DNA from 4 places in the Candidatus Pantoea symbiotica genome. Region 3 is predicted to be linked to each of the others. Evidence: predicted binding sites of a transcription regulator. Region 3 holds the regulator's gene; each other region holds the start of a gene.
The links. The regulator Fur, encoded in region 3, represses iron uptake genes when iron is present. The targets are predictions, from matches to a motif close to ATAATAATGAGAACNACTATCAA.
Positions count from the first base shown of each region.

Region 1: the regulator Fur is predicted to act here: its motif matches at 1,501-1,523, upstream of fes (enterochelin esterase).
Region 2: the regulator Fur is predicted to act here: its motif matches at 2,825-2,847, upstream of ACXIZX_RS07255 (TonB-dependent siderophore receptor).
Region 4: the regulator Fur is predicted to act here: its motif matches at 3,047-3,069, upstream of exbB (tol-pal system-associated acyl-CoA thioesterase).

Region 1 is NZ_JBSZHR010000002.1:287,176-291,716, reverse strand. Features, by position in the region: gene ACXIZX_RS01955 (TonB-dependent siderophore receptor) at 1-1,314, opposite strand, end outside; gene fes (enterochelin esterase) at 1,574-2,803, shown strand; gene ACXIZX_RS01945 (amino acid adenylation domain-containing protein) at 2,788-4,541, shown strand, end outside.
Region 2 is NZ_JBSZHR010000002.1:1,432,118-1,436,658, reverse strand. Features, by position in the region: gene ghrA (glyoxylate/hydroxypyruvate reductase GhrA) at 1-686, opposite strand, end outside; gene treA (alpha,alpha-trehalase TreA) at 895-2,574, shown strand; gene ACXIZX_RS07255 (TonB-dependent siderophore receptor) at 2,892-4,541, shown strand, end outside.
Region 3 is NZ_JBSZHR010000002.1:967,497-972,037, reverse strand. Features, by position in the region: gene ybfF (esterase) at 173-937, shown strand; gene ybfE (LexA regulated protein) at 1,105-1,380, shown strand; gene fldA (flavodoxin FldA) at 1,518-2,048, shown strand; gene fur (ferric iron uptake transcriptional regulator) at 2,403-2,852, shown strand; gene ACXIZX_RS05040 (hypothetical protein) at 2,911-3,306, opposite strand; gene glnS (glutamine--tRNA ligase) at 3,542-4,541, opposite strand, start outside.
Region 4 is NZ_JBSZHR010000002.1:3,320,174-3,324,714, forward strand. Features, by position in the region: gene ACXIZX_RS15860 (Csu type fimbrial protein) at 1-276, shown strand, start outside; gene tcuC (MFS transporter) at 310-1,626, opposite strand; gene exbD (TonB system transport protein ExbD) at 1,803-2,225, opposite strand; gene exbB (tol-pal system-associated acyl-CoA thioesterase) at 2,231-2,959, opposite strand; gene metC (cystathionine beta-lyase) at 3,220-4,410, shown strand; gene ACXIZX_RS15885 (DedA family protein) at 4,509-4,541, shown strand, end outside.

The sequences.
Region 1 (4,541 bases), 680 kb from region 3:
TGCCTGGGAATACGGGCTGCGGCCGGTGTTATCGATGCCCGGCACCGAACCGTAGTTCGCCGCCTGCGTGTTGGAAGAACCGTCTTTCATGCGCTGCTGGTTCCATTCGGTACCCAGCGTCGCGGTTTGGTTAAACAGCAGCTCAAACGGAATGCTGACTTCGCTATGCAGCAGCACGTCATCCAGCTGAATAGTGCTGAAACCGCTGTTGGAGAAGATGCCTTCGGTGCCGCCCGCCAAACCTTCGTTAATGCGCGAGTTGCGGGTTTTCTCGTAGCGCGCGTAGGTATTGGTGCTGACGCCGTTATCCCATGCGCCGGTCCATTTCAATGAAATGTTCTGGCGATACAGGCGGTTAGTTTCGTCGCCGTACATGCTTTTCACCAGCGCGCTGGTGTTGGTGTTCTGCGTGTCACCCGCATACAGGTTGCCCTGACGGCTGAAACCGCCCTGCAGCTCCAGCGTCTGCATCGGCGCAAACGCCCAACTCAGCAATGCATTGATATCTTTATTAACCGAGCCTTCACGACCCGCCGGATAGCTGCCCGCATAGGTTCCGGTACGTGCAGCCGCATGCCCTTCGTTGATGTCATAGGCATCGGCCTGGGTTTTGGCTAAACCGCCGTACAAACGGAAGTTGAAATCATCGCCCAGCGGCCCTTCGAGACTGAAGTTGGTGCGCTTGGTCGCGCCTTCCGCTTTATGTTCCGGCACGTTGAAATAGGTGTTCCAGGAACCGTGCCACTGCTGATCGGTCTGTTTTTTGGTGATGATATTCACCACGCCGCCCGCTGCACCGTTGCCGTAACGCACCGCTGCCGGTCCGCGAATCACGTCGATGTGATCGATCATCTCCGGCGGCACCCAGTTGGTATCGCCACGCGTATCACGTTCACCACGCCAGCCAAGGCGCACCGAATTGCGGCTGGTGATCGGCATGCCATCCACCATGATCAGGGTGTTTTCCGGGCCCATGCCGCGAATATCGATCTGGCGATTGTTTCCGCGCTGGCCGCTGGTGGAGTTGCCGGTCAGGTTAACGCCAGGCATGGTACGGATAATTTCGGATACATCGCGTGCTGGCGGATGTTTTTTGATCTCGTCGGCGGTAATGGTTGAAACGCCCGGCGCTTGCAGGTTCTGCTGCTGCGCGGTGACCATCAAGGTGCCGCCGTCCATTGATTGTGCGTCAGTGGTGCTGGCTGAGGTTTTGCTGGAAGAAGTCTCTGCTGCCCAGGCGCTGCTGGAAAGCAGTGAGGCGCTGAGCCCCAGTTCAATCAGAATGGCTAATGATAACCGTGAGTAATTTTTCATTTTATACGTTCCTGGATGGCCAGCGAAAAGCCGTTGGATGCTTAACTGGCGAGCCGGTGAGAAGATCCCTGTCCATATCGCGCCCAGTTCCAGACCCTTCAAACCATCCGTAGCGCAACCTTACCGAACGGTAAGCATCAGGCGGAACAGGCGTGCTCATTTTTGAGCGCAGTCACCCTATTGCAAATGCAAATTATTATCAATAGTATTATTCATCAAGCTTATGTAAATCTCCGCGTAAACACCGACTGGCAGCCCTATGACCTGGCGAAATGATGTAACCGGCAGTGAAGCCTGGTGGCAGGCGCAACAATCCCAAGGCATTCCCCGCATTGAGTTAGCAGACGATGGCCAATGCCAGGTCACCTTCTTCTGGCGTGACCCGCAAGGCGATGAAACGCAATCGTCGACCCAGCGCGTGTGGATCAACATCACCGGCGTGACCGATCACCACCAGCGCCGCCCGCCGCAGTCGTTAATGCGTGTGAGTGGCACTAACGTCTGGTATTGGCAGACTTCGCTGCCCGCCAACTGGCGCGGCAGTTACTGTTTGATGCCCGATGAACAGGCCACCGACTTCACCGGCGTTGCCGAGATGTCCACACTGCGCAACTGGTGGCGCGACAAATTCCCGACGGCGCAGGCCGATCCTTTGAATCACTTACGTGGCTGGTCCGGTGGTCGCGGCATGGTCGTATCGCCGCTGCATCTGCCGCACGCGCCCAATCAACAACTGTGGCAAGCGGTGGATCACGGCACAGCGCCAGCCATTGAACTGCAACAGCAGCAATGGGATAGCGCACTATTAGGCAACAGTCGCAAGGTATGGATTTACACCACCGGCGAGGCCAATCCTGCACAGCGTCCACTGGCCATCATGCTCGACGGGCAATTCTGGGCGCACAGCATGCCGATTGCCGGACCGCTGCAGCAGCTCACCGATGCCGGTTCTTTGCCGCCGGCGGTGTATCTGTTTATCGACATCATCGACAGTGAACACCGCAGCCGCGAGCTGCCGTGCAACGCGCAGTTTTGGCAAGCCATGCAGCAAGAACTGTTACCGCAAATCGCACAATCAACGCCTTATCGCCAGCAGGCGGACAGCACCATCGTCGCCGGACAAAGCTTTGGCGGCCTGGCGTCGGTGTTTGCCGCGCTGCACTGGCCGGAAACTTTCGGCAACGCGCTCAGCTTGTCCGGGTCCTTCTGGTGGCCGGAACGCGGCAATCCGCACGGCTGGCTGCTGCAGGCGCTGGATAGCGGTCTCGCGCCGCGCCAACCGCTGCGTTTCTGGCTCGAAGCCGGCAAACGCGAAGGCTTGATTCTCCAAGCTAATCAACAACTTCAACAGCAGCTTAGCGCTGCCGGCTATCAGGTAAATTACCAGCCGGTGGAAGGCGGCCATGACGCGCTCTGTTGGCGCGGCGGCCTGCTGAATGGCCTGCAAGCGCTGTGGAGCAAACCGGAGCATCCATGTCCGAATCTCTGATGAACATGCCTATGACCGACCAAAAAACCTTGCCGTTAGTCGCGGCACAGCCCGGCATCTGGATTGCCGATCAGCTGTCACCGCACCACAACGCTTACGCAGTGGCGCACTTTGTCGAACTGCGCGGTGAGATTGATAGCGCCCTGTTGGCCCAGTCGATCGTGGCGGGCATGCAGGAAGCCGACACGCTGAACATGGCATTTGGCGAAGTGGAAGGCGAAGCGTTGCAGTGGCCGCAGCCACACTCCTTTAGCCTGCCGCAGATTGTCGATTTGCGTGCTGAGGCCGATGCGCCCGCCACAGCGCGTGCACTGATGCGTGACGACATGAATGGCGATCTGCGCGTATTAAGCGGCGCAAAACTGTGGCATCACCGCCTGTTCCGTCTCGACGATCAGCATTGGTTCTGGTATCAGCGCTATCACCATTTGGTAGTGGATGGCTTCAGCTTTACCGCGTTGACGCGCCGCATCGCCAATCTCTATACCGCAGCCGTACAGCAGCAAGCCGCTGAACCGACGCCGTTTATTCCGTTTAGCGAAGTGGTGGACGAGTATCAGCGCTATCGTGAATCCTCCTCCTTTGCGCGTGACAGCCAGTTCTGGCGCGAAAAAGGCGCGGCGCTGCCTTCACCAGCTTCGCTCTCGCCGCTGCCGCTCGCCGGACAAAATGCCAGCACCGATCTGCTGCGCCACAGCGTTACGCTGGATCGCAGCACCTTCCAGACGCTGGTTCAGCAGCATCCGCACGCCAGCGCCGCCGATCTCGCCTTTGCGCTGGTAGCGCTGTGGCTGGCGCGTCTCAGCGGGCAAAACGACTTTGCCGCCGGTTTCATCTTTATGCGCCGTATCGGCTCGGCCGCCTTGTGCGCCACCGGCCCGGTGATCAACGTATTGCCGATGGCGGTACATTACGATCCAACGCAACCGATCAGCGCGCTCGCCGCCCAGCTGGCGGGCGAAGTGAAAAAGATGCGTCGTCATCAGCGCTATGACGCTGAGCAGGTGCAGCGCGATCTCGGCCGTCTCGGCGATGGCGATCCGCTGTATGGACCGGTGATCAATCTGAAGATGTTTGATTACCAACTCGATTTCGCTGGCGTGGAAGGCATTACGCATCAGCTGGCGTCAGGCCCGGTGCGCGATCTGGAAATCGCCATCTATATCAGCGAGCACGGTGAACTGACGCTGGAGCTGCTGGCGAATGCCGAACGCTACAGCGAACAAACTTTGCAACGTCACGCCAGCCGCTTTGCTCTGCTGCTCGATCAGCTGGCGCAACAGCCGCTACGGCCGTGCGGCGAACTCGACCTGCTCACCGCCGAAGAACATGCGCAGATTGCCGCGATCAACCAAACCGCCTATCCGCTGCCAGCTGAAACGCTCGCTTCCCTGTTAGCGCAACAGGCGGCGCGTACGCCCGATGCACCAGCGCTGGCCGACGCACAGCATCAGCTTAGCTACCGCGAAATGCAGCAGCAGGTGTTTGCGCTGGCCGCCGATCTCAGCGCCGCAGGCGTGCAGCGTGGCGATATTGTCGCCGTGGCGCTGCCGCGTTCGGTGCAGCTCTCGCTGGCGCTGCAGGCGATTGTTTCGCTCGGTGCCGCCTACTTGCCGCTCGATACCGGATACCCGGATGGCCGTTTGCAGCTGATGTTAGAGGACGCCGCGCCGAAAACGCTGATCACCTCCGCGGCGCTCAGCGCGCGCTTCAGCGCCATCGCGTCGGTCAATCAGTT
Region 2 (4,541 bases), 460 kb from region 3:
GCACCGCGCGCCAGATTAAGGAAGCAGGCACCGTGCGGCAACGCGCTGAGCAGCTGGCTATCAATGAGGTTGGTGGTTTCCGGCGTGGTGGGCAGCAGATCGATCAGCACCTGCGTGCCCTCGAGGAAGGCATTGAGTTGATCGCGGCCATGGAAGCTTTGCACGCCGTCGATGTGCTTCGGCGAACGGCTCCAGCTGCGTAACGGGAAGCCCCATTGACGCAAACTCTCCAGTACGCTGCGGCCTAACACGCCTGCGCCAAGCACGCCAATGGTGAAGTTGTGGCGATCCAAGCCATCGAGCTCTTGCCACTTTGCTTGCTGCTGAAGTTGACGATATTCGGCGAAACGGCGGAACCAGCCCAGCACGCACCAGTTAGCGTATTCCTGCATCTGGCGCGCCATGCCGGTATCTTCGAGGCGGAATAACGGCACGTTGTCAGCCAGCATTTGTGGATTGTCACGCAGCTGCTTGAGGATCTCGTCCACGCCCGCGCCCATGGCAAACACGCCTTTCAGTTGACGCCCCGCCAGCATCTCAACCGGCGGCGAACGCACCACAGCGTAATCGGCCGGCGCGTTGTCGCCCGGCTGCCAGTAACGCACGCGCGCCTCAGGTAAACGCTGATGCAAACCTTCCAGCCAGCCCTGCGGCGCCAGCGACGGGTGATACCAGATAATCTCCATTCGACTCTCCTTTTTTTTGCTTCAGCCTCAGGCAAATAGCCGAACAGGGCAAGCAAAAACCTTAGCCTTGATGCAATTTCTCGCGTGATTAATTCCGGGCGCTTCACATTTCCACCGCTGTACAAGGCTAAGCGGTGCGATTGCGACTAAAGTTGTTCGGGTGGTCAATGCGTTAGCACACCACCTTTTCGGACAAGGAGAAAAACCGATGATAAAAAATGCCGTATTCACGCCCGCGCGTCTGACCTTTTTACTCAGCGCTGCGTTGCTGGCCGCTGCCAGCAACGCACACGCCGACGATCAAAGCCGCATGCTCAGCAACCAACCGCAGCCGCCAGATGTGCGTCTGGGACCGCTTTTCAATGCCGTGCAGCAGGCGAAATTTTATCCGGACCAGAAAACCTTCGCCGATGCGGTGCCGAAATCCAATCCCTCTTCGATTCTGGCCGACTGGCAGATGCAGAAAAGCCAGCGCAACTTCGATCTCAAGCATTTTGTCGACAGCAACTTCACGCTGCCAAAAGAGGGAGACAAATATGTGCCGCCCGCCGGGCAAAGCCTGCGCGAGCACATCAACGGTTTATGGCCGGTGCTGACACGCACCGCGCAAAGTGCCAGTCAGTACGATTCGCTGCTGCCGCTGCCGAAACCTTACGTGGTGCCAGGCGGCCGATTCCGCGAAGTCTATTACTGGGACAGCTACTTCACTATGCTCGGCCTGGCGGAGAGCGGTCACTGGGATCGCGTGCAGGATATGGTGGATAACTTCGCCACCGAACTCGATAAATATGGCCATATCCCCAACGGCAACCGCAGCTACTATCTCAGCCGCTCGCAGCCGCCGTTCTTCAGCCTGATGGTTGACCTGCTGGCAACGCACAAAGGCGACGATGTCTATCGCCAATACTTGCCGCAGCTGCAGAAAGAGTACGATTACTGGATGGCGGACAGCGACAAAGTTGCAGCCGGCCAGGCCAGCAAACGCGTGATTAAACTTAGCGACGGCACGCTGCTTAACCGCTACTGGGACGATCGCGATGCACCGCGCACCGAATCCTGGCTTGATGACGTCAACACCGCGAATAAAGCGCCGGATCGTAATAAGCAGCAGGTTTATCGCGACTTGCGTGCAGGCGCGGCATCAGGCTGGGATTTCAGTTCGCGCTGGTTCACCGATGCGCACAATCTGGCGTCGATTCGTACCACGCAGCTGGCGCCGGTCGATCTTAACAGCCTGATTTTCCACCTCGAACAGACATTGTCTAAAGCGTCCAAACTGGATAAGCAGGATGACAAAGCCAAACAGTTCGCGGCGGATGCCGAGAAACGCCAAGCGGCGATCAATCGCTATCTTTGGGATGACAAAAAAGGCTGGTACGCCGATTACGATTTCCAGAAGAAGCAGGTTCATCCACAGCTGACCGCCGCCACGTTGTTCCCGCTCTATATGCAGGTGGCGAGTGATAAGCAAGCTGAGCGCACCGCGTCCGCCGTCGAAAAACAGCTGCTGAAACCGGGCGGTCTGGTGACCACCACAGTGAATAACGGCCAGCAATGGGATGCGCCAAACGGCTGGGCGCCGCTGCAATGGGTGGCGGTGGAAGGTCTGGAGCATTACAAGCAGCCGAAACTGGCGCAGCAGATTGGTCAGCGCTTCCTGCAGAACGTGCAGGCAACCTATGACAAGGAGCATAAGCTGGTTGAGAAATATGTGGTTGAAGGCGCGCAGTTGGGCGGCGGTGGCGGCGGTGAATATCCGCTGCAGGATGGCTTCGGCTGGACCAACGGTGTGACGCTAAAGCTGCTCGATAAGTACTGCCCGAAAGATAAAACCTGTAATAACGCCGGCGATATCCCGAATATGCCGGTTTTGAGTAGCGCGAAGTAACGTTTTTCCTGATCCATACGTAACCGTTGTAGGGTCGCCATTTATGGCGACCATTAAACCAGGTGCGCATTAATGCGCACCCTACGAAAACCACGCATATCCGTCGTAGGGTCGCCATTCATGGCGACCATCAACCCAGGTGCGCATTAATGCGCACCCTACAACCTCATATGCTTGCACGCTAATCCCGCCCTGCCTGTGCATTTTCCTCACAACCCTCTTACAACAAACTCACATCTTGAAACACTCGCTACAAAAGATAATAATTCTCAATCTAATATCGATAGCTATTCCCATTAAAATATCAGGAACCTCTCATGACCTCGCTGTTTACCCTTAACCGTGGCCGCGTTCTGTGCGCGCTTGCGCTGGCTTTACCCGCTGCAAGCTTCGCCGAAGAGTCGATTGTCGTCACTGCGCAACCGCAAGAGAACGCCACCTCGCCGACGCAGGGCTATCTCGCCACGCGGAGCAGCGGCGCCAGCAAAAGCGATCAGCCGCTGATTACCACGCCGCAGTCGATTTCGGTAGTGACACGTCAGCAGATGGAAGATCAGGGCGCGCAGGATCTCAATCAGGCGCTGGGTTACACGCCGGGCGTGTTCACCAACTTTGGTGGTGCCGCCACGCGTTACGACACCATCGCTCTGCGTGGTTTCCACGGCGGCGATGTCGACAACACCTTCCTCGATGGCCTGCGCGTGATGAGTGACGGCGGCAGCTTCAACATCCTGCAGGTGGACAACTGGTTCCTTGATCGCATTGATGTGATCAAAGGTCCCTCCTCCGCGCTTTACGGCCAAACGGTGCCGGGCGGATTAGTGAACATGGTGAGCAAGCGTCCGCAGTTTGCCGAAGAGGGTCACTTCCGCCTGTCGAGCGGCACCAACGCCACCAATAGCGCCGCTTTTGATTACACCAACGCCATCAACGACCAGTGGGCGTTTCGCTTAACCGGCATCACGCGCAACAGCGATACGCAGTACGATCACACGCGTGAAGAGAAATATGCCATTTCGCCACAGCTGATGTGGCAGCCAAGCGAAGACACCAACTTAGTGCTGCGCGCCTATCTGCAGAAAGATCCGTCCGGCGGCTATCACGGTTCGGTACCGGCGGAAGGCACGCTCTACAGCCATAACGGCCGCAAGTTGAGCGACAGTTTCTATGAAGGCGACAGTTCGCTCGATCAGTTCAAACGTCGCGAGCAGATTTACAGCTATGACTTCTCACACCGCTTCAACGAAGTCTGGTCGGTATACTCCACCGGCAGCTACAGCCACTCGAATACCGATCTCGATCAGGTTTATCAGATTGGCTGGAATGCAACTAACCCTGACCTGCTGAACCGCTATTACTCCGGCGAGCGTTCATCACTGAGCGCATGGGCCAACGACAACCGCTTGCAGGCGGATTTTGCCACCGGCGCGGTTCAGCATCGCGTGACGCTGGGCGCGGAATACCATCGTTATAAAAATGACATCACCAAAGCCAGCGGTGCCGCTAGCGCGCTGAATGCGTGGAACGGCGAAGAAGTGGGCATCATGCCGGACTTCGACTGGACATCGCAGACGCGCCGCTACTATCAAACCGGTTTGTATCTGCAGGATGAGTTGCAGCTCGATCGCTGGCATCTGGATTTGTCGGGACGCTATGACCGCATCGTGTCGGAAAACGGCACCAGCCGTCGTCAGGACGATCACATCAGCGGCCGCGCCGCGCTGCTGTATGCCTTCGAGAACGGCATCTCGCCTTACGTCAGCTGGAGCCAGGCAATTACACCGGCTTCGTTAACCGATCCGCAGGGCAATCAGCTGAAACCGACCACCTCAGAGCAATATGAAGCGGGCGTGAAATATCAGCCGGTGGGCACGCGCGATATGTACTCAATCGCGCTGTACGATTTGACTCAGGACGATGTCGCCAACCGTAACGTGCAGGACGGCACGTACACGCCGTCGGGCAAA
Region 3 (4,541 bases):
ACGTGAGCGGGTTCTAACATAAGGATTATAAAGTTAAATCCGTGGCAGCCGATAGCGTTGGCATCGTTTCCGGGCAAAAGTCGGAATATGCCCTAATGCCCACCGGCCTGACTGCTGGACAGGTGAATCCATGATAACCTAAGCCAAGGTCACAACCGTAAGAACTTTAGCCATGATTTTGAACGCCCGTCTGCAAACTGAACAATCTGCCCCCGATGCCACGCCGATTCTGTTAATCCATGGTCTTTTTGGCAGCCTTGATAACCTTGGCGTGCTGGCGCGTGGGGTGCGTGACGTACGTCCGACGCTGCAGGTTGATGTGCGCAACCACGGCTTGTCGGCACGTAGCGATGAGATGAATTATCACGTGATGGCGCAGGACATTGTCGAAACGCTGGATGCGCATCAGATCGATCGCGCTGGTGTGATTGGCCATTCGATGGGCGGAAAAATCGCCATGGCGCTCAGTGCCATCGCGCCGGAACGCATCGAAAAAATGGTGATGATCGATATCGCACCCGTTGATTACCAAACGCGCCGCCACGACGAAATTTTTGCCGCTATTCGCGCCGTTACCGCCGCAGGCGTCACGCGCCGCAGTGAGGCCGCTGAGGTAATGCGCCAGCATATTGATGAAGAAGGCGTGATCCAGTTCATCCTCAAGTCTTTAGCCGAGGGCGAATGGCGCTTTAATGTGCCGGTGTTGTGGGATAACTACAGCACCATCTCCGGCTGGGAAGCGATTCCTGCATGGCCGCATCCGGCACTGTTTATCCGCGGCGGCGATTCGCCTTATCTGGATAATCAGCATCGCGATGCGCTGCTGCGTCAGTTCCCGCAGGCGCATGCACATGTGATCAGCGGAGCTGGACATTGGGTGCACGCCGAGAAACCCGATGCGGTGTTACGCGCCGTTCGGCGGTTTTTTAACCTGTAAAAGCAAAAGCTTGCCGCTTGCGCTTTAGGGTTGGCGTCAGGGAAGGCGCTGGAGTATGATGTCGCGCTAAAAATTTGCCACGGATATTTTTTCGCCGTGGTCGGGCCGATAATGTTTTAATCGCGCAGCGCCTTTCCGCCGTTCGCGCCCACTCAGTTTTACAAACCATGGCAAAAGAACAGACAGACCGCACTACGCTTGATCTCTTCGCAGACGAGCGGCGTCCTGGTCGCCCGAAAACCAGCCCGCTGACGCGTGATGAACAGTTACGCATCAACAAACGCAACCAGCTCAAGCGCGATAAAGTGCGTGGGCTGCGTCGTGTTGAGCTGAAGATGTCGAGCGAGGCGGTTGACGCGCTCAGCACGCTGGCCGATCAGCAAAACATTAGTCGCAGCGAATTGATTGAACAAATGCTGCTGGCACAGCTCAAACTGTCGTAACGCGCGAAGACCGCACGCTGGAACACAAAGTCACGGCTTTACAAGTTCCGCACTTTTTACCGGTCTGCTATTATTCGCATAACTGTGCAGTCAACTGACTTACTTTCACAATCAGGATTCAAGAGGTTACCTAACCCATGGCAATCGTAGGCATTTTCTTCGGCAGCGATACCGGCAACACTGAAAACATTGCAAAGATGATCCAGAAACAACTGGGTAAAGATGTCGCCGAAGTGCATGACATTGCTAAGAGCACCAAAGAGGATCTCGATGCATTCGACATCCTGCTGCTGGGCATTCCAACCTGGTATTACGGCGAAGCGCAGTGTGACTGGGATGATTTTTTCCCGACGCTGGAAGAGATTGATTTCAATGGCAAGCTGGTAGCGCTGTTTGGTTGTGGCGATCAGGAAGATTACGCCGAGTACTTCTGTGATGCGATGGGCACCATCCGAGACATCATCGAGCCAAACGGTGCGGTGATTGTTGGGCACTGGCCAACCGAAGGCTATCACTTTGAAGCCTCTAAAGGCCTGGCCGATGACAAAAACTTCCTGGGTCTGGCGATTGATGAAGATCGTCAGCCAGAATTGACCAACGAACGTGTTGAGAAGTGGGTGAAGCAGATCTTCGACGAGCTGCAGCTGAAAGAGATTATTGAAGCTTAATTCCCTGCTCTGTCCGATGTGCGCGCTGCCTCACATCGGGCAACGGAATTTCCTATAAAAATAATAGCTACGGTTTTTTAACTTTTCCCCGCAAATCTGTAGAATACCCGCAATGGTCATCCGCTTATTCCTCTGGCAGTAGAATGAGGCTGAGTGAAATGGAATCCAAAACCCAAGCGTCCTGAAGACGTTAGTGACGTTATCCTTACAACCTTTGGTGATTAAGGACGTTGCCTTGGTTTTCATTTCACTGCTTGAGTTCTATAATGAGACGCAAATGAGAATGCGCGTTGACCTAAACATTCAAGGCCCCTGCGCCGCAAGTGACTAGCAAAGTAACAGGACAATATCCGCATGACTGACAACAACTCCGCATTGAAGAAGGCTGGCCTGAAAGTCACGCTACCCAGACTGAAAATTCTGGAAGTGCTTCAGGGACCCGGCCCCGAGTCCCATCACGTCAGTGCGGAAGATTTGTATAAGCGCCTGATCGATATGGGCGAAGAGATTGGTCTGGCAACGGTGTATCGCGTTCTTAACCAGTTTGACGACGCGGGCATCGTAACCCGTCATAACTTTGAAGGCGGCAAATCTGTCTTCGAACTGACTCAGCAACATCACCACGATCACTTGATCTGCCTGGATTGTGGCAAAGTTATCGAATTCAGCGATGAATCAATCGAAACGCGTCAGCGTGAAATTGCCACTCGCCACGGCATCAAGCTTAGCAACCACAGCCTGTACCTGTATGGTCACTGTGCTCTGGGAGACTGCCGCGAAGACGATACGCTCCACGATAAGTAATTGAGTGTGCTATGCAGTATAAAAAAACCGGCTTAAGCCGGTTTTTTTATATCTGAAATCAGGCAACGAGCGTTTCCTGCAAGTAGCGCCAGCGCGGAATGGCGGTACTGCAATCCAGTACCGCCAGAGAAATGCGGCTTTGATTGGTGCCATTCATCATCTGCAATTCACGATACTGAATTGTGACTTCGTCGCTTTGCTGCGAAATGATGGCGTGCTCACTGGTGGCAATTCGCATCCCTTCACGCTGCCCCTGCAACTGGCGAAACAGTGTTTCCATCTCATTAAGATCAAGCTGTTTACCCTGAGGCGTAACCATTTTGAAGTCGGGATGAAAGTACGACAAGAACAGATCAATGCTGTCATCACTGCCTTCTGCCTGATTGAAAATACGTTCGATAAGCTGATGTAAAACCACCACGCTATGTTTGGCTTCCAGGGCGAGACTTGTCATTTTTTATCCTTTGATTACCCGCAGAGCAACGGCTGAGAGCGCATAGCCTACCTGAAAAAAAGTTTTTCACACTGGCAAATGGTTTAATTTTGCTAAAGTCAGAATAGTCGCAAATAAGGAATTAAAGGCTAATTGCAGCGGGCAGCATAAAAGGTCGTATCTGGTTAAATCGAGACAATAAAAAAGGGCGATTGCTCGCCCTTTCATGATCTTATCGTGCTAGCGACAAAATGTATTAATCGCCGATTTTTGCCCAGGTATCACGCAAACCAACGGTGCGGTTAAACACCAGTTTGGATGGCTGTGAATAGACGCTATCAGCACAGAAATAGCCTTCGCGCTCAAACTGGTATGGCGCCATTGGATCCGCTGCACGCAAACCTGGCTCAACGAAGCCCTGTTTGATTTCCAGTGAACTCGGGTTGATGGTGGTGAGGAAATCCTCAGCCGCGCCCGGATTTGGCACACTGAACAAACGATCGTACAGGCGGAATTCCGCTGGCAGCGCGTGAATTGCAGAAACCCAATGGATGACGCCTTTCACTTTACGGCCATCGGCTGGATCTTTGCTCAGCGTATCAACGTCGCAGGTACAGTAGATGCAGGTGATATTGCCTTCATCATCCTTCGCCACACGTTCGGCACGGATCACGTAAGCATTACGCAGACGCACTTCTTTACCCAGCACCAGACGTTTGTACTGCTTGTTGGCTTCTTCACGGAAGTCCGCGCGATCGATCCACACTTCACGGCTGAATGGTACTTCACGCGTGCCCATCTCCGGTTTGTTCGGATGATTCGGCATGCTGATGATCTCTTCGTGACCTGCAGGCAGGTTCTCGATCACCACTTTCAGCGGATCCATTACGGCCATCGCACGCGGTGCGTTTTCATTGAGATCGTCACGAATGCACGATTCCAGTGAAGCCATCTCCACGATATTGTCCTGTTTGGTCACACCAATACGGCGGCAGAACTCACGGATTGAAGCGGCGCTGTAACCACGACGACGCAGACCAGAGACGGTCAGCATGCGCGGATCGTCCCAGCCTTCGACAACCTTCTCGCTCACCAGCTGAGTCAGTTTACGCTTCGACATCACCGCGTATTCCAGATTCAGGCGTGAGAATTCGTACTGACGCGGATGCACCGGAATAGTGATGTTATCCAGCACCCAATCGTACAGACGACGGTTGTCCTGGAACTCCAGCGTACAGAGAGAGTGCGTAATGCCT
Region 4 (4,541 bases), 2.4 Mb from region 3:
ACCGTGGGCCTGAGCAACGGCAGTTACTACAGCGGCACCACGCGGCAGATGGCGAGCGGAACCAACCGGCTGGCGTATGACATCTACAAAGGCACCACCACCACCTCGCGCTGGGGACCGACCGGCACCGATCGCTGGAGCAGCAGCACCTCGACATCGTTGAATGCGGATACCGTGACGCGCAACTTTACCTATACGGCGCAGATTTTGACGACGCAGAATACGCCAGCGGCGGGGAATTACACCGATAGCGTGGTGGTGGATGTGTCGTTTTGAGAGAGGAGGTCGCCATGAATGGCGACCCTACGGTTATGCGCTGACAGGTGCTGCGTTATGTCGTGACTGATATTGCTTCACCATGCGGCCAATCAGCAGCGTACCGACCAGCCCGCACACCGCCGCAAATGACAGCCACACGCCTGGCATCGCTTTATCACCGGTGGCATGAATCAAATAGCTCGACACCGCTGGCGTAAAGCCGCCAAACAGCGCGGTTGCCAGGCTGTAGGCGAGTGAGAAGCCCGATGCACGCACTTCTGCTGGCATGATCTCAGCCAGATAAACCACCATCGCGCCGTTGTAGCTGGCATACAGGAACGACAGCCAAAGCTCGGCTTCAACCAGACGGGCAAAGGTCGGCGCTCCCACCAGCCAATGCAGCACCGGCCAAGTGGTTAGTATCATCAAGATGGTGCAGACAATCAGCAGCGGACGGCGGCCAACGCGGTCCGACAAAGAACCCATCACCGGCAGCCAGAACAGGTTGGAGATGCCGACAAACAGCGTCACCAGGAAGCTCTCCTTGTCGCTCATCATCAGCACGGTTTTGCCGAATGTCGGGGTAAACGCGGTGATCATGTAGAACATCACGGTGGTGGTGACCACCATCAACATCCCCGCCAGCACCAGCGCCCAATTCTGCCCGACCGAACGCATTATCTGGCTCATGGAAGGATGATGTTTGCGCTGGCTGAAGGCTTCCGTCTCTTCCAGCATGCGGCGAATGTAGAACAGGAACGGCACGATCATACATCCCACCACAAACGGAATACGCCAGCCCCATTCGGTGACGGCGTCTTTCGCCAACAGATGATTCAGACCCAAACCGAGCAGCGCGGCGAAGATTACCGCCACCTGCTGGCTGCCCGATTGCCAGCTGACATAAAAGCCTTTGCGCCCTTTCGGCGCCACTTCTGCCAGATAAACCGACACGCCGCCCAGCTCGACGCCCGCCGAAAAGCCCTGCAATAAGCGACCGAGCAGAATTAGAATCGGCGCGGCGGCACCCAAGGTGGCGTATCCGGGCACCAGCGCAATGGTTAAGGTACCAATCGCCATCAGACCAAGCGTTAACAGCAAGCCTTTACGACGGCCATGATGATCGATGTAAGCGCCGAGAATAATCGCGCCGAGCGGGCGCATCAGGAAGCCTGCGCCGAAGGTCATCAGCGTGAGCATGAGAGAGGCAAAGGGATCATCGCCGGGGAAAAAGGTTTTGGCTATCGCGGTAGCGTAATAGCCAAATACCATGAAATCGTACATCTCAAGGAAGTTACCGCTGGTAACGCTAAAGATGGTTTTGGCGCCGCCTTGCGACGACTTTTGTAAAGAGTGACTCGAGCTCATATTGTCCTTCCTGGTTTTTCTTCCGTTTTAACGTGCCGGGCCAGGAATAAACGTGATCTTCTTCACCATTGCAGTTTACAAAAATAAGACCAATCGTAACAATAAATTAACAAACTGAGCGTCAGATATAAAAAAAGGTCGCCATGAATGGCGACCCTACGATGAGCTGAGAAACGTTACTTTTTGACCGTTTCCATACCCATCAAGCCAATCTTCAGATAGCCAGCTTCACGCAGCTGATCCATCACTTCCATCAGGGTGGCGTAATCAACCGATTTGTCCGCCTGGAAGAAGATGGTGGTGTCTTTCTTGCCTTCGGTTTGTGCCGTCAGCGCATTCACCAGCGTCTCTTTGGTAACCGCATCGTTGCCGATGAAGATCTGCTTATCTTCCTTGATAGAAAGATAAACCGGTTTTTCCGGACGCGGCTGCGGTGCGCTGGTCGATGCTGGCAGGTTAACGCGCACATCGACGGTGGCTAATGGCGCGGCGACCATAAAGATGATCAGCAGAACTAACATGACGTCGATAAACGGCGTCACGTTGATTTCGTGCATTTCGCCATCGCCGACCGAGTCATCGTTTAAACGCATCGCCATAATACTTATCCTACGCGCAGTTTCTGTGCCGCCGCTGGACGGTTGGCTTCTTTCGCGGTATCGACGTTGCCGAGGTCAAGGTCGCGGCTCTGCAGCAGCATGACCTGCGCGGCGACATCGCCCAGCGACGCTTTGTAGCTGGCAATCATGCGCGCGAAGACGTTGTAGATAACCACGGCAGGAATTGCCGCAACCAGACCAATCGCGGTGGCCAGCAGCGCTTCAGCGATGCCCGGCGCGACGACTGCGAGGTTGGTGGTTTGCGTTTTGGCAATACCGATGAAGCTGTTCATGATGCCCCAAACGGTACCAAACAGACCGATAAACGGCGCAACGGAACCGATGGTAGCGAGGAAGCCATTACCGCGACCGGCATGACGGCTGAATGCGGCCACGCGGCGATCGAGACGGAAGCTGGTACGCTCTTTAATGCCATCCAGATCTTCGGTGCCAGCAGACAGCTCCAGCTCATTCTGCGCATCGTTAAGCAGCACAGCGCTGTGGCTGTTGGCTTTGAAGGTTTCAGCAGCACGGTAAGCATCGTTTAACGAGCGGGCTTCGCCCAGCGCTTGCTGCTCGCGTTTCAGGCGACGCTTCGCCCCGCTCAGCTCAGCAAACTTACCGAAGAAAATTGCCCAGGTGACAACGGAAGCCAGTAACAGGCCAATCATCACAATCTTTACAACGATATCGGCATGCTGATACATGCCCCAAACGGAGAGATCCGTTTGCATCAAATCACTGGCTACCACGCTGCATCTCCAACTTCTGTTGCACAGTTCACGATTGAAGCGCGGATCATAGCAAAAAAAACGCCCGAAGTGATAGTGGTTCTCATTACTATTTACAAAGCAAAGAGGCCAGCAATTTCCACAATTTAGCTGATGTTATGCGCAATACTGGCCTCACTCTGATAATCCACAATCAGGCTCAACCCACTACGCTGATTCGTGGTAACGTGGATGTTTTGTGGGAAATGTCAGGAAAAGCAGTGATGGCAACGAAGAAAATAGACACCACGCTTGTCAGCGCGGGACGCAGTAAACGTTACACTCAAGGCTCAGTTAACAGCGTAATTCAACGCGCTTCATCCCTGGTTTTTGACACGGTCGCCGACAAGAAACGTGCTACCGCCGGTCGCGCTTCAGGCGAGCTGTTTTATGGTCGTCGCGGCACCCTCACCCATTTCTCGCTGCAAGACGCCATGACCGAGCTGGAAGGCGGCGCAGGTTGCGCGCTCTATCCATGCGGTGCGGCGGCGGTCTCCAATGCCATTTTGTCCTTTGTCGAAGCCGGCGACCATATTCTGGTCAGCGGCGCGGTCTATGAACCGACGCAGGATTTCTGCTCGAAAATTCTCAGTAAGCTGAACGTCACCACCACCTATTTCGACCACTGCATCGGCAGCGAAATTGGCGAACTGGTGCAGCCGAATACGCGCGTGGTGTTCCTGGAATCACCGGCGTCAATCACCATGGAAGTGCAGGATATTCCGGCGATTGTTGCCGCCGTGCGCGCCAAAGCGCCGGATGCGATCATCATGATCGATAATACCTGGGCGGCGGGCGTGCTGTTTAACGCGCTGGAGCATGGCATCGATATTTCGATTCAGGCCGGCACCAAATACATCATTGGTCACAGCGATGCGATGATTGGCACTGCGGTAGCCAATGAACGTTGCTGGCCACAGCTGCGCGAGAACTCCTATCTGATGGGCCAGATGGTCGATGCCGATACCGCCTATATGGCGAGCCGCGGCATTCGTACGCTGGGCACGCGTTTGCGTCAGCACGAAGAGAGCGGATTGCAGGTGGCCGAATGGCTGGCAACGCAGCCGGAAGTGGCGCGCGTGAATCATCCGGCGCTGGCGCAGTGTAAAGGCCATGAATTCTGGCAGCGTGATTTCAGCGGCAGCAGCGGTTTGTTCTCTTTCATCCTGCATGAAAAACTGAGTCGTGAGCAGCTGGCAAATTACCTCGATCACTTCCACCATTTCAGCATGGCGTATTCGTGGGGCGGCTATGAATCACTGATTCTGGCAAATCAGCCTGAAGAGCTGGCGGCGATTCGTCCGGCGGGCGGCGTGGATTTTGACGGCACTTTGGTGCGTCTGCATATCGGCCTCGAACATGTCGATGACTTGCTGGATGACCTTAAAGCCGGTTTTGCACGTTTAAGAAGTTAAACAGAAGATAAACCATGCTGTGGCGGCGATGAGAGATCAACGTATACGATGCCACAGAAGGTTAAAATTAGACTCCTTGTGACTCGATGGAATAGCTGATGGGTGTTTTACATGAGATTGTCCAGGCGCTT